DNA from 3 places in the Paenarthrobacter sp. NPDC089988 genome. Region 3 is predicted to be linked to each of the others. Evidence: predicted binding sites of a transcription regulator. Region 3 holds the regulator's gene; each other region holds the start of a gene.

Region 1 (7,273 bases), on a different contig from region 3:
TCCAGGAACGGCACGCCGTATCGGGCGGCGTAGCTGGGAACCTCGGTCTGATAGATCGCAACCGTCGGGATGCCGAGTTGGTTGGCGGCCTGCACAGCGCGCCAGCCGAGCACGAACGGGGAGGCGAGATGAACGACGTCGGGGGAGAAATCGGCAAGGATTCGCTTGACCCGATTCACACCACCCAACGCAACCCGCACGTTCGTGTAACCGGCCAGCGGCACAGACGGAAGCCGGTGCACATACGCACCCTTCACGACGCTCGAAACATCAGTGTCCGACGTCGACGGCGCAATCACCATCACCTCATCCCCGCGTTCCTGCAGATGATCCAGCACCCGCAGTATCGAGTGCGTTACCCCGTTCATCAGCGGCAGGAATGATTCGGCGACGATTGCGATCCTCACGCATTCCACGGTGGTCGGGGCGGTTGGCGTTGCGGGTTCGATCGGGTGGCCTGTGGAGGAAGAGTTGGTTAACAGGAGGTTTGTGTTCTTTGTCGGAGCCCCCGCGTAGACTGCCAGCATCCGACGTGCTGGGCGTCGAAAGTTCTGGGGGTCTTGCCATGACTGCTGCTGGGGATCATTCGCGCGCGCTTGATACAGGTTCGGATCGCGTACGACGGCGGCGCTTGGCAGCGGCGCGTGTCGTCGCGGGCGGCCTGGGGCTGGCTTTGTTACTCGCCGGCCTGGTCTCGCCGGGTGTTGCTTCGGCTGATGCCGTGGTTAACGTGGTTTCGGTAGGGGACCGTCCGGGGGACATTGCAGTGAACCCAGTGACGAACAAGGCGTATGTTGTCACGTTTGAGGGTGTTTCTGTCATCGACGGCTCAACTGGTGCCGGCAACCTGTACTCAGGCGACATGCCGGTGGACGTCGCGGTGAACACGGCAACGAACAAGGTCTACGTCAGCGAGATCGGTGGCTCTGTTGCTGTGGTCGACGGTCTGACGCGGGCGGTAACGTCAGTGCCCGTGGGCTCCGGGGCTGGAGTCGTGGCGGTCAACGAAACGAACAACAAGATCTACGTTGGTGTGGCTGCCGGTGTTGCCATCATCGATGGTGCGACCAACGCCGTTACGACCGTCGCGCTATCCGGCGGTGCGCAGGACATTGTGGTGAATGATGTCACCAACAAGGTGTACGTGAACTCCGGCGGAACCATCAGGGTAATCAACGCCGCCGGGAGCGTTACTGGCGACGTCATCATTGGCGCTGGAGGAATTCTCGCCGTGGCCGTGAACCCGGCGACCAACAAGATCTACTACACCACGCTCGGCAGGTACGGTGCGGGCGTGAGCGTCATCGACGGTACAACCGACAAGACCACCGGAAAGCTCGAAACTTCGAGCAAGGTCGGGATCCTGGCGGTCAACCCGGCCAACAACCGGATCTATGTTGCTGCGGACAGTAATTCCACCGACGGTTACGTGAAAGTCATTGACGGCGCCAACCTCACTGAGATCGCCCAGGTCGTCACGCCTTCGCTTATCCGTGACATTGTGGTCAATCAGGAGAACAACAAGATTTACGTCCCCATGTCCGGACGGGGAACAACCATTGTTGACGGCGCGGACAACAGCGCCTCGGCTGTCTTCACAGGGCAGGAGCCAGTTGCAGCAGCCGTGAACTCTTCCACGGGCAGGGTCTACGTGTCCAACACCAGCAGCGCCTCCGTTTCCGTCATTGACTCCGATGCTCCAGCTCCGGCCAAGAACGATTTCAACGGCGACTCGTTCGCTGACCTCCTCGCTCGGGATGCCTCCGGTGTCCTGTGGCTGTACCCGGGCAACGGCTCCGGTGGGTGGTTGCCGCGAGTTCAGGTTGGTGTCGGCTGGAATGTGATGACTGCCTTAATCGCTCCTGGAGATTTCAACGGTGATTCATTCCCGGACGTCATGGCTCGTGACACGTCGGGGGTCCTGTGGCTCTACCCGGGCAACGGGTCCGCTGGCTGGAAACCGCGCGTGCAGATCGGCACAGGCTGGGAAGGCATGAGCGCGATCGAGGGGCTTGACTTCCACGGGGAAGGATTTGTGGACGTGACTGCGCGCGACCGCGGTGGCGCACTGTGGGTGTACCGCGGCAATGGCAGCGGCGGCTGGTTGCCCAGGATGTGGGTGGGTTCAGGATGGTCCGACATGTCCGAGATCACTGGCGTTGGCGACTTCAACGGAGACGGCCTACCGGACATCGCTGCCCGCGATTCCTCGGGCGCACTCTGGCTGTACCCGCCGAACGGTGGTGGCGGGTGGCTGTCGCGCCAGGCCATCGGGCAGGGCTGGAATTCGATGAACTCACTCGTGGGTCCCGGCGACTTCGACGGTGATGGCCGTACCGACATCCTGGCGCGCAATACGGCGGGGGAGTTGTGGCTGTACTCCGGAGCCGGCGGCTCCGTGTGGCCGTCGGCCTCGCGCGTGGGCACGGGATGGAGTGGGATGACGGCGATTCTGTGAGTTTCCTGATAACCATGTAGACTCCGCTCATCGACGCGGCGGTCGCGTCTCATTTTCTGGGGGTCCCATGGGTTCTATCGCGTCTGATTCAACTGTGTCCGGAATTGGAAAGTCACACTTGAAACGCACGACGGCGGCGCTCGCCGTTGTTGTTTCGCTCGCAGTTTCGCTGCTGGTCGGGTCGCCGGCAGTGGCCGACGTTTACGGCGGAGACATACCTGTTGGAACCGCTCCGCATGCCATTGCTGTCGATGATGACGGCAAGGTATTCGTTGCCACGGATTCGGGCCTCTCAATCATCGATAAGGACACGCGCAAAGTCACCACAGTGGACGTCGGAGGTCTTCCTCAGGACGTAGCCGTGTTCCGCAATTGGGTCTATGTGAGCGTGTCTGCCGGCGTTGGCAAAGCAGGCAGCATTGCCGTTCTCGATAGCCAAACAAACAGTGTTGTTCGAACAGATCCAACGGGCGTGGACCCCCGGCACGTCGTGGTCAACCAGTGGAACGGGAAGGTCTATGTTGCCTTCAAAACTGGTGTAACAGTGATGGGCGTCGGCGATCCAACGAAAACAGTGACCCTGCTGGCGCCCCCTAAGGACATGACCGTCAACTCAACGAACAACAACGTCTATGTCGCCAACGGCAACTCGGTCACCGTGATTGATGGAGCCACCAGTGCGAAGACCATCGTTGACCTGGGTGCCTCGGTGCAGGCTGTCGAAGCGAACCGCTACACCAACAAGATTTACGTCACCACCACAGGTAAGAACAGCTCTGCCGTAGTGCTGATCGATGGCATGACGAATGCCACCACGACCGTGCTTGAGACGTTCAAGAAGCTTGGCGACATCTTCAGTGACGGGAACGGCCGTGTCTACGTTGCCTCTTCCAACGGGAGCGAGGGTGGCTCAGTCATGGTGTTTGACGCCGAACTCAAGCGAAGGGTCGCCGAAGTTGGAACCAACGGTCCGTCCGGCATTATGGCGGGGGACAGATATCGGGCCAAGGTGTTCGTCCCGAACCTCGCAGGGGGAGCCACAGTCATTGACTACGCAAACGTCACCGCCACTATTCGGACAGGTAGCAATCCAGTAGCCGCTGCTGCCGAATTGGATGGGGGCAATGCGTACATCGCCAATAAGGGAAGTAACTCGGTGACGGTTATTGACACGTCCCTTCAGGCGCCGATCAAGAATGACTTCAATAACGACCGAAAGACTGACGTCTTGGCCCGGGATGCTGCGGGAGCGCTCTGGCTTTATCCCGGGGACGGCTCCGGCGGCTGGTTGCCCCGTGTCCAAGTGGGCTCCGGCTGGAACATCATGACGGCGTTGATCGCTCCTGGTGACTTCAATGGCGACGGCCTCCCAGACATCCTGGCCCGCGACAGCGCTGGAGTTCTGTGGCTGTATCCGAGTAACGGTTTTGGTGATTGGCTGCCGAAGGTCCAAGTCGGTTCGGGCTGGTCAGGGATGACTGCCCTCGCATCGCCTGGTGACTTCAACGGCGACGGCAAGGTGGATGTACTCGCCCGCGACACCGCTGGCATCTTGTGGCTCTACCCGGGCAACGGCTCCGGTGGTTGGTTGGCGCGGGTGCAGGTCGGATCAGGCTGGTCCGGCATGTCCGCTATCACCGGCGTTGGCGACTTCAACGGCGACGGCACGGCTGACCTTGCCGCTCGTGATGGTGCCGGAGCCCTGTGGCTCTACCCCGGCAACGGTTACGGTGGATGGCTGCCCCAGCGGCAAATCGGGCAGGGCTGGAACGTCATGAACACCTTGGTGAGCCCCGGTGACTTCAACGGCGACGGCAAGGCGGACCTTCTGGCCAGGGACTCTGTGGGCTCGCTCTGGTTGTTTGCAGGCAGCGGCGGTCCGTCGTGGCCGCTCTCCACGTGGGTTGGTCAGGGCTGGCAAGGCATGACGGCCATCTTCTGATGTTTCACGAGGGGGCGAGCTCTCAGCACTCATTCCCCTCCCCGCGCCCGCTTCAAATCCTTCCTTAGTCCACGGTTGTCCGCCCGCAACTCGAGGTTGTCCTCGGTGAGCCCACGGTTGTCCTCCACCAGCCCGCGATTCGTAGCTTCCAACTCCAGCACCAGCTTCACGCCGGCCAGGTTGAGCCCCTCGTCCAGGAGCACCCCGATCCGTCGCAGTGTCACCAGGTTCCGTTCGCTGTAGCGCCGCGTGCCGCCGTCGGTCCTTTCGGGAGTGAGCAGCCCTTTGCGCTCATACAGGCGGATGTTCTGTTGACCCATGCCCACTAGTTCGGCCGCTACGGAGATGGCGTAGACCCCCAGGTCGTCCCGCGAAGCAGCCGCGCCGGAGCCGCCGCCCGGCGCCGGACCAGCCAAGCCGCCGTCGTGCGCTTCCGCCGGAAAACCTGCCACGAAACCACTCCCAAAAATCTCCAAAAAATCCACTTGCAGCCCTCGTAGCTGAGTGCTATAAAAAATCTATACCAGCCAATACAGATCAGGAAGGCTGGCACCACAACAGAATCAGCATCAAGATCCAAAGGAGTGAGAACCACATGCTGATGCGCACTGACCCGTTCCGCGAATTCGACAGGCTCGCCCAACAGGTTTTTGGCACAACAGCACGGCCTGCCGGGATGCCGATGGACGCCTGGCAGGACGGCGAGGAATTCATTGTTGCTCTCGACCTGCCCGGAGTAAGCCCCGAGTCGATTGAGCTGGACGTGGAACGCAACGTCCTCACGGTCAAGGCGGAGCGGAAGTCGCCCGCCGGAGAAGATACGGAACTGATCGCCGCCGAACGGCCCCAAGGTGTCTTCAGCAGGCAGCTCATCCTCGGCGACACCCTGGACACGGACGGCGTCAACGCCAGTTACGACGCAGGCGTCCTGACCCTCCGCATCCCCGTCGCCGAAAAGGCCAAGCCGCGACGCATCGAGATCAGCTCCACCGGACAACGTCAGGAGATCAACGCCTGATAGTTCGCTTCGCGGAGGCCACGCAGCCAACGCGAAGCGTGCAAGCGGGAGAGCATCCGACCGGCCGCATCGGAGAAATGGGCGCAGGCTTCGCGCCACGCCATAGCGCTTGTTGCGCAGAGGAAGCGCGGCCCCCGACGTTGCCTCCCGAAAGGATGGCCCCCGGCCCTGACACGTTCAGGCCGCCGGGGGCCATCTCCCAATCAACCGCACGTCCACCGGGAACCGGCCTTGGTGAATGAACCTGATTACTACGCGATCCTCGGTGTGGCGCCAACCGCGTCGGCGCGCGAAATCGCCCGCGCATACCGCGCCTTGCTGCGGCAGCACCACCCGGACATCCGCCAAAAGACGCACGACGACGGTGCCTCCGAGGCGCTCGACCTCCAGCAGTTGCACGCCGTCATGCAGGCGTACGTCGTTTTGTCGGACCCAGTAAAGCGGGCGGCTTACGACCGGGGTCGCACGCGCGGGTCCGGAACTCCCGTCAGCGTTCGCGTCCATCGAACGACGGCGGGGCCCGCACCTGGGCGGGAGCAGCAACCCCTCAGCTTCGGACCTACCCGCTGGTCACCACTCCGCCGTACACATCCAAGGAGACCCACATGAGCGCCTGGCGTTCCTACGACAGCCACCTGATGCCCGCCTTTTACGAGCGCTTTGAGGAACGCTGGGGCAAGGGGACGGCGCCGTTCCTGGACCCCGAAGTACATGAGCAGCCCATGCCCCGCGCCCAGTGGATCAACGTGGATACGGGTGCAGCGGTGGCCGTTGTTCCCATCTGGACGGACGATCCGGAGCATCGTTCCTTCGGCGTCTTCTACCTCCCGCCAGCGGGGGACATCTGGATCCTCCGGCCGGGGCCAACCACGTTCATGGAGCCCGGCAGCGGTTCATCGCGCGACCAAGTCTCCTTGCGCAACGATGCGTTCAAGAAGGCCGTCAATCATGCCAAGGAGTTCATCTACGGGCCGCAGCCGTGAGGGTCGCCGCCGTCGAGCGACCGCCTCTGGGCCGATGGACGAAGCGAATCCGGGCGGATCGAGGCAGCCTAGGCGGAGTGCGCTATGACCGGCGCACCAGGCGATAGAGGGCTGCGGCGGCGATGCCGCCGGCAATTGGGGCAACGACGAAAACCCAAAGCTGACCGACTGCCCAGCCGTCGGCCCAGAGGGCCGTCGCAATGGAACGTGCCGGGTTCACCGACGTATTCGTTACAGGGATGCTGATGAGGTGAATAAGAGTCAGGGTTAAGCCGATGGCCAGGGCTGCGAATCCTGGCGTTGCCCGCTTCTCCGTGACGCCAAGGATGATCAGAACGAAAACTGCGGTCAAAACGAATTCGATGACCAGTGCCGAACCAACCCCAAACCCACCGGGGGAGTGATCACCGAAACCGTTTGATGCGAATCCGCCAGCACGTGCGGCCGCAAAGAAGCCGTCGGGGCCACCGGTTGCAATCGCGGCCAGCACGCTTGATGCGGCAGCGGCGCCCGCAATCTGGGCAATCACATAGGCCGGGATGTTCTTTGCGGGGAAACGCCCTGCAACAGCCATGCCGATGGTTACTGCCGGGTTGAAGTGCCCACCGGAAATGTGTCCGAAGGCGTACGCTCCCGCCACGACGGTAAGTCCGAAGGCCAGCGACACTCCCAGAAATCCAACGCCCAGGGTGTTTGACTTGTCCGGGAAATTTGCCGCGAACAAAGCCGTGCCTACGCCACCAAACACCAAGATAAATGTTCCGATGGCCTCGGCGCCCAGTTTGGCAGCCAAGGTTGGGGCGGGTTCCAGGTCATGTCGATGTGGAAGTGTTGTGGCTTTTTGGCTGACCATATTGGTCCTTTCAAACTGA
Region 2 (7,273 bases), on a different contig from region 3:
GCCCTGCACCTTGCCGAGGCCATGTTCCGCTACGGCGCAGGCGCGTTGGAAGTGGAGACCAGCATGATTGCGGTCACCGCTGCGCTTGGGTTGAAGAACGTCGAGGTTGATATCACCAACCAGTCGGTGGCCATCAACTATGCGCCGAAGGACCAAACGCCCATCACGCTCCTCCGCGTCGTGCGATCGTGGACCAACAACTACGCCGGGCTCGCCCAAGTGCACCAGCTGGTCTCGGACATTGTGGCCGGGGGAGTGGGACGAGACGAAGCCGTTCGGCGGTTGACCGAGATCACCCGGAGCGCCAAGCCCTTCCCACGGTGGATGGTCACCGTTGCCTTCGGTGTGTTCGCCGCGGTTTTCGTGGGTGTACTGGGCGGCGGACCGGGGGCTTCCGCCCTCGCCTTTGCATCCAACATGCTGATCAGTCTCCTGGCGCGCCAGTTGATTCGCTGGCGGACACCGGACTTCTTTGTCACCATGGCGAGTTCATTCGTGGTCACCTTTGTTGCCCTGATGCTGCGCTGGGCAGGCGCGGACATCGCTCCGTCCATTGTGGTGGCCGGCGGTATCCTGCTGCTGCTCCCGACGGGCAGGCTCGTCTCGTCGGTACAGGATGCGATCAACGGCTTCCCAGTGACAGCGGCCGGCCGTTTCCTCTCCACCCTGCTCACCTTCGGTGCCATCGTGGCAGGCATTGGCGTCGCCGTCGTGGTCGGAACGCTGATGGGCAGCCAGGTCCTCGACGTCACCAATACCTTCCCACCCGCCTACCCCCTGTGGGGGCAAGCGATCCTGATCGCGATCGCCGTGGTGGCCATCGGCGTTACCGAACAGACAAAAATGCGGCTGTTACTCCCGACGGCGGCAGTCGGCTTGGTGGGCTTCTTCGTTTTGTGGGGGGTTGGCGAACTCGGTCTTGGCGACCGCTTGTCACCCGCCATTTCGGCAGTGGTCATCGGTCTGCTGGGTCGTGTGGTCGCCCTGAAGCTTGGCGCTCCACAGTTGGTGGTCGCCGTTCCTGCAGCCTTGATCCTGCTGCCGGGCCTGACGATCTTCCGGTCGATGTATGCACTGACCGTCGAAGGGGGCGACATCCTCGCGGGTGCGGGCGGGATGCTCAACGCCGGAGCCATTGTCCTCGGTGTGGCCGCAGGAATCGTGCTCGGCGACAACCTTGCCAGGCCACTGACGAAGGGCCTGTCCAGCAACGAGCGGCGGAGGGTTCGGCGCCGCTAGATCTTGCTAGATCTTCCCGACGGGCAGTTTCTTCTCGGCCTGGAACACTTCCTCTACCCGGCCCTGTGCCCAGTATCCGGACAGGGACACCTGGGAGCGTTCCAGGCCGTGCTGCACGAAGAAGATCTCACGCAGGCCTTTCATATAGCCGCGCTCTCCGTGTGCGAAGACATCCACTCGTCCGGGCAGCCATTCGAGGTTGCGGAGGGCGTCGAGCAGGATCTCGCTGGATCCGGCCGGCACTCCGTTGCGCTGCAGCCAGTGCAATTCCACGCCCGACGGAGCAGCGATGGGCAGGATGTCCTCGGCACTGTCCACTTCCAGGAAGGCGAATCCGCGGGCGTCCGGCCCCAGCGCCTCAATGCATGCTGCGATGGCCGGGATTGCGGCGTCGTCGCCGGCGAACAGGTACCAGTCTGCGTCGGGCGACGGGTTGTACGCGCCACCGGGGCCGGTGAAGACCAGCCTGTCTCCGGGTTCTGCCGCGGCGGCCCAGGGACCCGCGAGCCCTTCGTCGCCGTGGACCACAAAGTCTATGGCCAGTTCCTGGGCTGCCAGGTCCACCCAGCGGATGGTGTACGTCCGGGTGTGCGGCCACTGCTCCCGCGGCATGGTCTCCCGGATGGCCCAGAGATCCAGCGGCAGTTCGTAGTCCACGCCGGGCTGGGGGAAGACGATCTTCACGTAGCGGTCCACGAACTCGTTGTTCGCGTAGTCGCTGAAGCCGGGCCCGCCCGCTACGATCCGCACCATGTGCGGCGAAAGGCGTTCCTTGCGCAGCACCACCAGGTTGGTCTGGGGTCGTGTTTGGCGGTTGGCGGACGACGTCACAGGAAGAGCAGCAGGCATGAAGGTAAGCCTAAGCTAATTGGCTGCACGCGGCCTGGGTATGAGTCGAAAGTTACACCCAACCCTCTCTCACCGAATGCCCCCCTTCTGACGGACCCTCTCTCACCGACCGCCCGCTTTTGGCCGACGCTCTCTCACCGACCGCCCGCTATTGGCCGACGCTCTCTCACCGACCGCCCCCTTTTAGCCGACGCTCTCTCACCGACCGCCCGCTATTGGCCGACGCTCTCTCACCGACCGCCCGCTATTGGCCGACGCTCTCTCACCGACCGCCCGTTTTTTAGCCGACGCTCTCTCATCGAACGCCCCTTTCTGACGGACCCTCTCTCACCGAATCCTGCCGAGCACTCGCCGGTGAGAGAGGGCTCGTGGAAATGGGTGGTTTGGTGAGAGAGGGCTCGTGGAAATGGGTGGTTTGGTGAGAGAGCGTCCGGGGTGGGGGCTAGAGAACGGGGAGTTCCCAATCGATTGGCCCGGCACCCTGGTCTGCGAGCAGGGCGTTGGTTCGGCTGAACGGCTTGGACCCGAAGAACCCCCGGGACGCGGACAGCGGACTTGGATGGACAGACACGATCGACGGCGCGCCGTTCAGCAACGGCCCCACGGACTCCGCGTCCTTCCCCCACAGGATCGCGACGAGCGGCTTCTGCTTTCCACCGGCGTCGGTGCGGTTCGCGACGGCGGTGACGGCCGCCGTCGTGATTGCCTCCCACCCCTTGCCGCGGTGCGAGCCGGCGTTTCCCGCCGCGACGCTGAGCACGCGGTTCAACAGCAGGACACCTTGGTCCGACCACGCTGTGAGGTCGCCGTGGATGCGCGGCGGCAGCCCCAGATCATCGTGGAGTTCCCGGTAGATATTGGCCAGGCTTCGCGGGATGGGACGGGTTTCGCGGGACACCGAGAAGGAAAGCCCGACGGCGTGTCCCGGCGTTGGATACGGGTCCTGGCCGAGTAGGAGCACCTTGACGTCCGCCAGGGGCTGTTGGAAGGCCCGCAGGAGGTTGGAGGCCGCCGGAAGGACCTGCGTCCCCTGTCCGGCCTGATTGGCCACGAAGGCCAACGCCTCGTAGAGCTCCCCCTCAACGGGGCGAAGGGCTCTTGCCCAGTCGGGAGCCATGAGTTCCTCGAGGGGCCTGTTGAGCAGCTCGCCGAAGTCCTGGATTGCAGTGTTGTCGGGTTCAAGGTCAAAGAGTGCATCCTCGCCAGTCACCCGGCCATTGTCCCTTGCCCGGGCTGCGCGGGCGAATGACAGGCTTGTTATTCGCCCGTAACATAGGGGGAGGACATTTTCCCCAACAAGCGTCGAAGGAGTGTGCCGTGGCCGAACCAGCACCGGAACCGATGGCGCCGCAGGCAACGGGTTTTGCCCTGGAAGACCTTGCGGCCGGCGTCCGCAGCGACTCGCCGTTGAGCGAGCGGGACCAGCAGATGCTGGCCTTGGAACGGCAGTGGTGGAAGTACGCGGGAGCCAAGGAACAGGCTATCCGGGAACTCTTCGATCTCTCAGCCACGCACTACTACCAGATCCTCAACGCACTCATCGACACCGAGGACGCATTGGCGCACGATCCCATGCTGGTCAAGAGACTGCGTAGACTACGTACGTCCCGCCAACGCGCGCGGACAGCGCGGCGCTTGGGGTCGGACGCGTAAATCGCCAGGCTGATCTGTCAGCAGCAACCAGCAAGGACAACGCTTCACCATGACCAAATTTGCCAAGGATGAATTCGACCGGGTCCCGCAGAACGCGTCCCGGCAAGGCGTGCACCGCGACGCCACGGAGACAGCCCGCCCCACGTTGTGGCCTGTCCTGACCGTGGGAGCTGTTGCCCTGGTGCTCGGCCTGGTCGCTTTCCTGATCCTGCCGCGTCTTGGTTTCGTGGCTCCCGTTGCATCGTCCAGCACTTCCGCGCCGGCGTCGCAGCAGAGCGAGCCGGCGCCTTCGGCGACTCCCTCCGAGACGGGCAGCGCCCCCATCGCCTCGGGTGAACCCACGCCCTCCGAGTCTGCGTCGACAATCCCGTCTACGGCCCCGCTGGACAAGACCACGGCGGTGGCCGTTTACAACGGCACCGCGACGGCGGGCCTCGCCAGCCGCGTCGCCGGAATCGTCCAGGGTGATGGTTGGGCACTCGGCACCGTCGGAAACTGGGGCGGGCTGCCGCAGCAGACTTCGGTTGTGTTCTACAACGCCCCGGACCAGAAGGCGAACGCCGAGGCAGTTGCCGCCCTCCTGCGCATCACCTCGGTAGTGGAGTCCCCGGAAGTCCAGCAGCCGCTGGTGGTTGTTGTGGGACCCGGCTACCAGTAAGCCCGTGCGCTCCAGCCATCCCGGTTAAGCCTCAATAACAAAAACGCTGCCCTGCCTTCGGGCGGCAGCGCGGGTGCCGTGACTGTGGTTACAGTGGATTGATTCCGGTACGGAGATCCCGGCAACCGGTCTTGGCAACTGTGAAAGTGTGGGCATCATGGCTTTGGGAACCGTCAAATGGTTCAACGCCGAAAAAGGGTACGGCTTCATTACTGTGGACGATTCCGGCGATGACGTCTTTGTGCATTGGTCGGCCATCCAGATGGACGGTTTCCGCGCGCTCGAAGAGGGCCAGCGCGTTGAATTCGAACTCGGCGAAGGACTGAAGGGCCCGCAGGCGGAGAGTGTCCGCGTCGCCTGACCCGGAATCCAGTTCTCCGCTGTGGGCTGAAACTGCCCGGATGTATGGCGCAAGGTGGCGCCCCTGCTTGCACTCTCCACGGTCGAGTGCTAATTATTGATTTAGCACTCCCACGCATCGACTGCTAATTCCGGCCCGTTCGCGGCGCCGTAGGGATGGTAGTCGGCGCCGGGAGGATCAAGAAACACCCTGGTGGGGTGAGGTCCGGAGCGCGCGGCATACAGAGGTCGCAAGCAAAGGATCGTCCGTCGCGGGCATCCCACCTGACAGGTACCTTCTTAACGACTGTCCCGAAAGGACTACCGCCGTTATGGCCAAGATCATTGCATTTGATGAAGAGGCACGCCGCGGCCTCGAGCGGGGCCTGAACACCCTTGCTGACGCCGTCAAGGTCACCCTCGGCCCGCGTGGACGCAACGTCGTCCTCGAAAAGAAGTGGGGCGCCCCCACGATCACCAACGATGGTGTTTCCATCGCCAAGGAGATCGAGCTGGACGATCCTTACGAGAAGATCGGCGCCGAGCTGGTCAAGGAAGTTGCCAAGAAGACGGACGACGTCGCCGGTGACGGTACCACCACCGCTACGGTTCTCGCCCAGGCACTGGTCAAGGAAGGCCTGCGCAACGTTGCCGCCGGCGCCGACCCGCTGTCCCTCAAGCGCGGCATCGAGAAGGCCGTTGACGCTGTCATCAGCGAACTGCTGGCCTCCGCCAAGGAAATCGAAACCAAGGAAGAGATCGCCGCTACGGCTTCCATCTCCGCCGGAGACCAGGAAATCGGCGCCCTGATCGCTGAAGCCCTGGACAAGGTGGGCAAGGAAGGCGTTATCACGGTCGAGGAATCCAACACCTTCGGCCTGGAGCTCGAACTCACCGAAGGCATGCGCTTCGACAAGGGCTACATCTCCGCTTACTTCGTCACCGACGCTGAGCGCCAGGAAACGGTCCTCGAAGACCCGTACATCCTGATCGTCAACTCCAAGATCTCCAACGTGAAGGAACTCGTTGCGGTCCTGGAGAAGGTCATGCAGTCCAACAAGCCGCTGCTGATCATCGCCGAAGACATCGAGGGCGAAGCCCTTGCCACGCTGATCGTCAACAAGATCCGTGGCACCTTCAAGTCCGTTGCCGTCAAGGCTCCGGGCTTCGGTGACCGCCGCAAGGCACAGCTCGCCGACATCGCCATCCTCACCGGCGGCCAGGTCATCTCCGAAGAGGTTGGCCTCAAGCTGGAGAACGCTGGACTGGAACTCCTCGGTACCGCCCGCAAGGTTGTTGTCACCAAGGACGAGACCACCATTGTCGAAGGTGCCGGCGACGCCGAGCAGATCGCAGGCCGCGTTGCCCAGATCCGCTCCGAGATCGAGAACTCCGACTCCGACTACGACCGCGAGAAGCTGCAGGAGCGCCTGGCCAAGCTGGCCGGCGGCGTTGCAGTCATCAAGGCCGGTGCCGCAACCGAAGTTGAGCTCAAGGAACGCAAGCACCGCATTGAGGACGCTGTCCGCAACGCAAAGGCTGCCGTTGAAGAAGGCATCGTCGCCGGTGGTGGCGTTGCCCTCATCCAGGCCGGTGCCAAGGCATTCGCCAACCTGAACCTTGAGAACGACGAAGCAACCGGCGCCAACATCGTCAAGGTTGCCATCGACGCTCCGCTGAAGCAGATTGCTTTCAACGCCGGCCTCGAGCCGGGCGTTGTTGCCGATAAGGTCCGCGGCCTGCCTTCCGGCCACGGCCTGAACGCTGCTACGGGTGTTTACGAGGACCTGCTGGCTGCCGGCGTCAACGACCCCGTCAAGGTCACCCGTTCGGCCCTCCAGAACGCTGCTTCGATCGCTGGTCTGTTCCTGACCACCGAGGCTGTAGTTGCCGACAAGCCTGAGAAGAACGCTCCGGCTCCGGGCGGCGACGAGATGGGCGGCATGGGCGGCTTCTAAGCCTCCTGTACTGCAGCATCACGCTCAGAACGCACGACGGCGGTCCTCACCTTTGGTGGGGGCCGCCGTCGGCGTTTCACCGCCGGGGGATTGGCCGCCGAATGCGTGGGAACACGCCCCATTCGCAGGGAGAGCTACAGCGTTCCGGCACGCTTCCCACGACCTCGCGGGGTTCCCGGGGCCGCTAAAAGTGTCAGTGCAGTCTGGCAGGATTAAAGGCATGACGATTATTGCTGCCGCCGATGGCTCTGCCCTCGGCAATCCTGGGCCGGCCGGTTGGGCCTGGTATGTTGACGATTCCTGTTGGCGCGCAGGAGGTTGGCCGCACGGCACCAACAACATGGGCGAGCTCATGGCTGTCCTTGACTTGTTCCGTTCCACCGCGCACATCCCGCACGAGGAATTGCGGATCCTTTGCGACAGCCAGTACGTCATCAACTGCGTCACCAAGTGGATGCCCGGATGGAAGCGGAAGGGTTGGCGGAAGGCCGACGGCAAGCCCGTGCTCAACGTCGACCTCCTGAAGGACATCGACCAGGCGATTGTTGGCCGCAAGTACACGTTCGAGTGGGTCAAG
Region 3 (7,273 bases):
GTCAGCCACCCCACAGCAAGGCGCCCGCAAGCGGACAAAGTCCGCTGTTGCCGCGCCCGCGATGGCTGCCGTCCTTTTCCTGACCGGCTGCATCGCCAACGGCGGCACCACCGCGCCCACCTCGAGCCCGGCCATCAGCGTCCAGGACGCCCCGGCGAGCAACGCGCCGTTGGAGACCACCCAGGCCTCCACCAAGATCCCCGTCTATTGGATCGGGCGCAGCAAGGACAACGTCTACCTCTACCGCGAGTTCCGGGACATCTCCGGCGACGAGAACCCCGTCACCACGGCCTTGCGCATCATGATGGCCGAGAAGCCGCTGGACCACGATTTCTTCACCCCATGGCAGGAACCCGGCAGCCTGGCCACATCGATCTCCGGCAAGAACGTCATCACCGTGGACATTTCGCGGGACGCCTTCAACTCGAACCTCGACGCCGGCATGGCCCAACGTGCGGTCCAGCAGTTGGTCTATACGGCCACTGCCGCTGCCTCGTCATCCGGACTGATCAACTCCGGGCAACAGATCCAGGTAGTCATCCTGGTGGATGGACACACCGATTTCATGGCCTTCGGCCAAGTGAAACTCGGCCAACCCATGGCCAGGGACGCCTCGATGGTGGCTCCCCTGTGGATCATCGACCCCCAGGAGGACACCACGTTGCCAGCGGGCGCCGTCAAGTTCAACGGGCGCAGCACGGACAGCTCCATGCCCGTGAACTGGCAAATCCTGCAGGACAACGGCGGCACCAGGACCAGCCTGCTCACCGGCCAGGTGAAATCCACCGGTGAACCGGGACAATTCGGCGTCTTCACCTTCAGCGCCACGCTGAAGCCCGGCCGCTACGAGCTTCGCGTGACCCAGGTGGACAGTTCCGGGCAGGCCGACGAATCGACGCTGGACACAAGGCTCTTCAACGTCAACTGACGGCCCTCGGTCAAGCCTCCTGCCAGCGCCCCAGGACATCGCTCGCCAGCACGACGGCGGCAGGCCCGGCCGTCGATGACCTCAAGACATGGTGGCCCAACAGGGCCGTCACAGCACCCGCATCACTAAGGCGCGTCACTTCGCGCGGCGATATGCCACCCTCCGGTCCAACGATCAGCAGGACTTCCCGGGGCGCGTCGGGGCCGGCAACAGCCAGCTGGGCCGCGTCTTCCAGGACGGACCGTAATCCGTTCTTTGCATCCTCATGGAGGATGACGGCCACGTCTGCCCCAGCCACTGCCTTGGCCAGCGATACGGAGTCCACGATGGACCTGACCTCGGGGATCCAGGCGCGCCGGGCCTGCTTGGCAGCGGCCGTGACCACTGACTGCCACTTTGCATGGGCCTTGGCCGCACGGTCGCCCTTCCACCGCACGATGGAACGTTCCGCCTGCCAGGGAATGACAGCGTCGATGCCGAGTTCCGTGGCGGTCTCGATGGCGAGCTCGTCCCGGTCTCCCTTGGCCAGTGCCTGCACCAACACCAGCCGCACCCGCGGTTGTTCCTCGAAGACCACGTCCGTTGCCGTCACCGAAAGCGAGCCTTGGCCGGCGTCGGACACCTTGCCAGTGAGCCGGGCGCCCGACCCGTCCGCGAGATCCACGGATTCGCCGACGGCCAACCGCTTCACTGTCACGGCGTGGCGGGCTTCCGGACCCTCGAGGATGAACACGGATCCGGGCCCCAGGCCGTCCAGGCTCCCGGCAGGGGTGAAGAAGACGGGGTTGCTCACCGCTACAGGTTACCGAGCTTGTCCCGGAGCTTGGCGAACATGCCGCCACTGGCCACGAGCTTGCCTTCCGTGAACTGCTCACCGCGCAATTTCGCAAGCTGCCTCAGCAGGTCTTCCTGCGCGGCATCCAGCTTGACCGGCGTCTCAACATGCAAGTGCACCTTGAGGTCTCCCCGGCCGTAGCCACGAAGATGGGTAACCCCCAGCCCGCGCAGGGTAATGATTTCACCAGACTGCGTACCGGCCTTGACGTCGATTTCCTGGGCACCATCGAAGGTCTCCAGGGTCAGTTCCGTTCCCAGGGCGGCGGCCGTCATGGGCACGCTCAGGGTGGCGTGCAGGTCGTCGCCTTCGCGGATGTACGTGGAATCGCTGTTGACGCGGATCTCAACGTAGAGGTCGCCGGCGGGGCCGCCGGCAGGACCTGCCTCACCCTGGCCGGACAGCTGGATGCGCGTTCCCGTTGCCACGCCCGCCGGCACCTTGATGGTCAGCGAGCGGCGGCTGCGGATGCGGCCCTGGCCACTGCATTCGTTGCAGGGGTCCTTGATGATGGTGCCAAAGCCTTCGCAGGACCCACACGGGGCCGTGGTCATGACCTGGCCCAGGATGGAGCGCACTGCCCGCTGGACCTGGCCGCTGCCACCACAGATGTCGCAGCGTTCAGGGTGAGTACCGGGACGGCAGCAGCTGCCATCACAGGTGGGGCAGACAACCGCCGTATCGACTTCGAGCTTCTTGTTGACGCCGAAGACTGCGTCCTTGAGATCGATGCGGACGCTGATGAGGGCATCCTGGCCGCGCCGGACCCGTGAGGCAGGGCCTGCGTGTCCCCCGCCGCCACCGCCAAAGAAGGTATCGAAGATGTCCTGGAAGGCAAAGCCCTGCCCGGAGTACCCGCCACCGAAGCCGTTGTCGGTTCCATTCTCATTGCCGGTGGCGTCGTACACGCGGCGTTTCTGCGGGTCGGACAACACTTCGTAAGCGTGCGTCACGGCCTTGAACTGCTCAGCGACGTCCTCGCCCGGGTTCACGTCCGGGTGCAGTTTTCGCGCCAACTTGCGGTACGCCTTTTTGATCTCTTCTCCGGTGGCTTCCGGGGAGACTCCCAAAACGTCATAGTGGCTGCTCAAAGTCAGTATCTCTTCCTTGTTGTCCTGCGGTTCTTGCGTCGGTGGCTGGTGTCAGCCGCCGAGAATACGGGAAAGGTAACGGGCCACGGCGCGCACAGCGGCCATGGTGGTGGGATAGTCCATCCGGGTGGGCCCCAGGATGCCTACCTTGGCACCGGAGCCGTAACCCGTCGCGACCACTGAAGCCTCGGAGAGCCCGTCGTACGGGTTCTCCCGGCCGATGCTCACGGTGACCCCTCGCGGATCATCGCCCATGTCCGACAACAACCGAAGCATCACGACTTGTTCCTCAAGGGCCTCGAGTACCGGGCCGATGCTTAAGGGGAAGTCCACGTTGGAGCGGGCCAGGTTGGCCGTGCCCGCCATCAGGATGCGCTCTTCGCGGCTGGTATCGCTGAGGGACTGGAGTCCGGCGGCGAGGACCTGCGCCACCCCGCGAAGCTCCGGCCGGCACAGGGCCACAACAGAGGGCAGCACCTGCGGCAACAGCTCCAGCGGGGTGCCGGCAATGCTGCCCAGGAACCTTGCCCGCAGGGCCAGCAACGACTCGTTGGTGACCTCGGTTCCGGCATCGATGACTTTCTGTCCCACGCTGCCGGTGTCCGCGATCATGACCACCAGCACCTGCTTGGGTGCCAGCAGCACGAACTCCACATGCCGGACCAAGGCCCGCTTGGAGTGCGGGTACTGCACCACTGCCACCTGGTTGGTCAACTGCGACAGGAGCCGGACTGTCCGCTCCAGGATGTCGTCAAGATCGTCGGGGCCTTCAAGCAAGGAATGGATGGCCCGACGCTCGGCGGCCGAAAGCGGCTTCACCTGGGAGATCCGGTCCACGAACAACCTGTAGCCCTTGTCCGTGGGAATACGGCCCGCGCTGGTGTGCGGGGCGGCGATGAGGCCTTCCTCTTCAAGGACGGCCATGTCGTTCCTGATGGTGGCACTTGAAACGCCGAGGTGGTGCCTCTCCACCAGTGCCTTGGAGCCGACAGGTTCCCGTGAGTGCACGTAGTCCTCGACGATGGCACGCAACACTTCCAGCTTGCGTGGCTCACTCATGTGCAACACCTCCTGTCGACGCTCCGAATCCGGGCTGCCCAGCGTGGGATGGACCCGGATTGACCATGGCTTTTAGCACTCAACATGCCTAAGTGCTAACAAGTCTAGTATGGGCCACCCCGTTGCTAGCATTGAAAACGCCCGCGGATGACGTCCGGGGAGCCGGCTCCACCCGTTACCGGCCCATCAAACCCAGCGCGAAGAGGTATGAAGTCCTTGGCTTTCGACACTTGGGGTCCGCAGGACCTTTCCGCACCCGTCAAACAGAAGCTTCCCGAAGTGCCTGTCCAGCGCGGGATGGTCCTGGAAGACGTCCAATCCGGGTGGGTGGGCGAGGTCGTCCGGGTAGAGAAGTCCGGCGGAATGCACATCGTGTCGCTTGAGGACCGACGGGGCAAGACCCGGTCCTTCCAACTGGGGTTCGGTTTCCTTCTGGAAGGCCAGGCCATCCGCCTGCTCCCTCCGGCCGCAAGGCAGCCGGCCGGCGCTGTGCAGCCCGGCAGGACGGCGTCGGGCTCTGTCAAAGTCCAAGGCCAACGCGCACAAGTGGCAAAGGCAAGCCGGATCTGGGTGGAAGGCAAGCACGACGCCGAACTCGTGGAAAAGGTCTGGGGTGACGACCTCCGGGTGGAAGGCATCGTCGTGGAGCCGCTCCATGGCGTGGACGACCTCCGGTCCGCCATCGCCGCCTTTGGACCCGGTCCGCAGCGCAAGCTCGGTATCCTGGTTGACCACTTGGTGGCCGGTTCGAAGGAGTCCCGCATTGCCGCCCAGGCCATGCAGGTACCGGGAGCCGCGGGAAACGTATTGATCGTGGGACACCCCTACGTCGATGTGTGGCAGGCGATCCGCCCCAAGGTACTGGGCATCGAACAGTGGCCTGCCGTGCCTCGCGGCACGGACTGGAAGACGGGAATCCTGCGGGCCTTCGGCTGGCCGCACGAAACGGCGGAGGACATCGGGCTCGGCTGGCAGCGATTGCTCGGGGCAGTACGTACCTACGCGGACCTGGAAGCCTCCCTTCTGGGGCGCGTGGAGGAAGTCATCGACTTCCTGACCGCCCCCTGAGCCGGGACACCTGCCCGTTTCGGGGGCGGATGGTCCCTGCAGGGAGTCCGGACCCAGTATTCTGGGACAGCAACACCGCATTTTTACAGCAAAGGGAAGACACCGTGGCAGAGAACGCTCCAGAAGAACAGGGCAGGGCCGCAGGCCAGCCCCAGTACCATGGTGCACCTGCGAATGCACTGCCCCTCACGGCAAGCGAAGACCGGCAGTGGGCCACGTTGGCGCACTTCGGTGGAATCCTCGGTTGCCTTCCGTCATTGCTCATCTACTTGATCTTCCGCGAGCGTGGGCCATTCACGGCACAGGAGTCCAAGGAAGCCTTGAACTTCACGCTTCCGCCCACCATCGCCGCTGTCCTGGCGAACATCCTGGTGCTGCTGCCGGTTGTGGGCAACATCTTCGCGGTCATCGCAACGGCCATCTGGGTGGCCCTTACGTGCTTCTCCGTTTCCGCAGGCATCCGGGTCAACCACGGCCAACCCCACCGCTACCGCTTCAACCTGCGCTGGATCAAATAGCGCCCGGGCCGGTCAGTCCGGCAGGATCCTGCGCACCACTGCGTCCGCCAACAAGCGGCCCTTGAGGGTCAGCAGCAAACGACCCTTGAAGGCGGCAGCGGGATCCACCAGGCCATCGGCAATCAGCCCGGCCATGGCGTGCCTGCCCACTTTGTCCAAGGCATCCACGTCCAATCCCGAACCGAGGCGCGCCTCAAGCATGATGCGCTCCACCTCCCGCGTACCGGCGTCGAGGGTTTCCCTGCCCGCAGCAGGCGACGTTCCAGCTGCCAGCCGTGAAGCGTAGGCGGTGGGGTGCTTGACGTTCCACCACCGGACACCGCCAACGTGGGAGTGGGCTCCGGGTCCGATCCCCCACCAGTCATCGCCCCGCCAATAGGCGAGGTTATGGCGGCAGGCCTGTTCGGGAGTCCGGGCCCAATTGCTGACCTCGTACCAGGTGAGGCCCGCCGCTGAAATCAGCTGGTCGGCGAGCTCGTACTTTGCTGCGTGGTCGTCGTCGTCGATTCCCGGCACTTCCCCGCGCCGGATCTGGGCAGCGAGTTTGGTGCCGTCCTCAACGATCAACGCGTACGCACTGATGTGGTCCGGATTGTAGGAAAGGGCGGTTTCCAAGGACAGCCGCCAGTCGTCCATGGATTCGCCCGGGGCGCCATAGATCAGGTCGAGGCTTACCGCGAGGCCCGCCTCCCGTGCCCACTGGACCACCAGCGGGACCCTGCTGGGGGTGTGGGTGCGGTCAAGGACCTTGAGGACATGCGGCACAGCGGACTGCATGCCGAAGGACACGCGGGTAAACCCGGCATCCGCGAGCACTTGGAGGGACTCGGGGGTGACGGAATCCGGGTTCGCCTCGGTGGTCACCTCTGCGTCCGGCTCAATTCCCCAGTGCCCGACGGCGGCACGCAGGATCCGTGCCAGGTCTTCCGCCGGGAGCAGCGTAGGGGTGCCACCGCCGAAGAAGACGGTACTGAGGGGCCGGGATGGAACGCCGGAAGCCTCCAGCGCGCGGACCGCGAAATCCACCTCGGCAACGGCTGTGCCGGCATAGGCATCCTGCGACGCACCGCCACCCAGTTCGGTGGCGGTGTAGGTGTTGAAATCGCAGTAACCGCAGCGGACCGCGCAGAAGGGAATGTGGACGTACAGGCCGAACGCGCGCTGTCCGATTCCGTCCAGCACCTGCGGAGGCAGTATGCCGTCCGCAGGTGCGGGGTCGCCCAGGGGCAGGACGCTGGGCATCTACTTCTTTGCCTTGTCCTTCGATTCGTCCGTGGTAAGGGCAGCGATGAAGGCCTCCTGCGGAACTTCCACACGGCCAACCATCTTCATGCGCTTCTTGCCTTCTTTTTGCTTCTCGAGCAGCTTGCGCTTACGGGTGATGTCACCGCCGTAGCACTTGGCAAGGACATCCTTGCGGATGGCCCGGATGTTTTCGCGGGCAATGATCCGGGAACCGATCGCAGCCTGGATGGGAACCTCGAACTGCTGCCTGGGAATGAGTTCACGGAGCTTCCCGGTCATCATCACACCGTAGGCGTAGGCCTTGTCACGGTGCGTGATGGCGCTGAACGCGTCAACCTGTTCACCCTGCAGCAGGATGTCCACCTTCACCAGGTCGGCAACCTGTTCGCCGTCGGCCTTCCAATCCAAGGAAGCGTAGCCACGCGTCTTGGACTTCAACTGGTCGAAGAAATCGAACACAATTTCAGCCAGCGGGATCCAGTAACGCATCTCAACGCGGTCCTCGGACAGATAGTCCATCCCCCGCATC

Evidence for each region. The regulator HrcA, encoded in region 3, represses chaperone genes, less so after heat shock. The targets are predictions, from matches to a motif close to TTNGCACTCGNNNNNNNCGAGTGCNAA.
Region 1: ACIPV6_RS08250 (Hsp20/alpha crystallin family protein) is a predicted target of HrcA. The motif match lies at 4,885-4,911, and genes of this name have one in related genera.
Region 2: groL (chaperonin GroEL) is a predicted target of HrcA. The motif match lies at 4,862-4,888, and genes of this name have one in related genera.

The regions. Positions count from the first base shown of each region.
Region 1 covers NZ_JBIVGD010000005.1:8,821-16,093, forward strand. The annotation lists gene ACIPV6_RS08230 (glycosyltransferase family 4 protein) at 1-407, opposite strand, end outside; gene ACIPV6_RS08235 (FG-GAP-like repeat-containing protein) at 566-2,458, shown strand; gene ACIPV6_RS08240 (FG-GAP-like repeat-containing protein) at 2,577-4,400, shown strand; gene ACIPV6_RS08245 (MerR family transcriptional regulator) at 4,430-4,852, opposite strand; gene ACIPV6_RS08250 (Hsp20/alpha crystallin family protein) at 4,996-5,418, shown strand; gene ACIPV6_RS08255 (J domain-containing protein) at 5,653-6,027, shown strand; gene ACIPV6_RS08260 (hypothetical protein) at 6,024-6,401, shown strand; gene aqpZ (aquaporin Z) at 6,484-7,194, opposite strand.
Region 2 covers NZ_JBIVGD010000011.1:15,479-22,751, forward strand. The annotation lists gene ACIPV6_RS13885 (threonine/serine exporter ThrE family protein) at 1-1,239, shown strand, start outside; gene ACIPV6_RS13890 (siderophore-interacting protein) at 1,246-2,088, opposite strand; gene ACIPV6_RS13895 (uracil-DNA glycosylase) at 2,531-3,298, opposite strand; gene ACIPV6_RS13900 (DUF3263 domain-containing protein) at 3,406-3,741, shown strand; gene ACIPV6_RS13905 (LytR C-terminal domain-containing protein) at 3,791-4,399, shown strand; gene ACIPV6_RS13910 (cold-shock protein) at 4,557-4,760, shown strand; gene groL (chaperonin GroEL) at 5,071-6,696, shown strand; gene ACIPV6_RS13920 (RNase H family protein) at 6,917-7,273, shown strand, end outside.
Region 3 covers NZ_JBIVGD010000001.1:383,450-390,722, reverse strand. The annotation lists gene ACIPV6_RS01855 (GerMN domain-containing protein) at 62-928, shown strand; gene ACIPV6_RS01850 (16S rRNA (uracil(1498)-N(3))-methyltransferase) at 939-1,721, opposite strand; gene dnaJ (molecular chaperone DnaJ) at 1,724-2,854, opposite strand; gene hrcA (heat-inducible transcriptional repressor HrcA) at 2,906-3,913, opposite strand; gene ACIPV6_RS01835 (DUF3097 domain-containing protein) at 4,130-4,981, shown strand; gene ACIPV6_RS01830 (DUF4870 domain-containing protein) at 5,086-5,499, shown strand; gene hemW (radical SAM family heme chaperone HemW) at 5,512-6,741, opposite strand; gene lepA (translation elongation factor 4) at 6,742-7,273, opposite strand, start outside.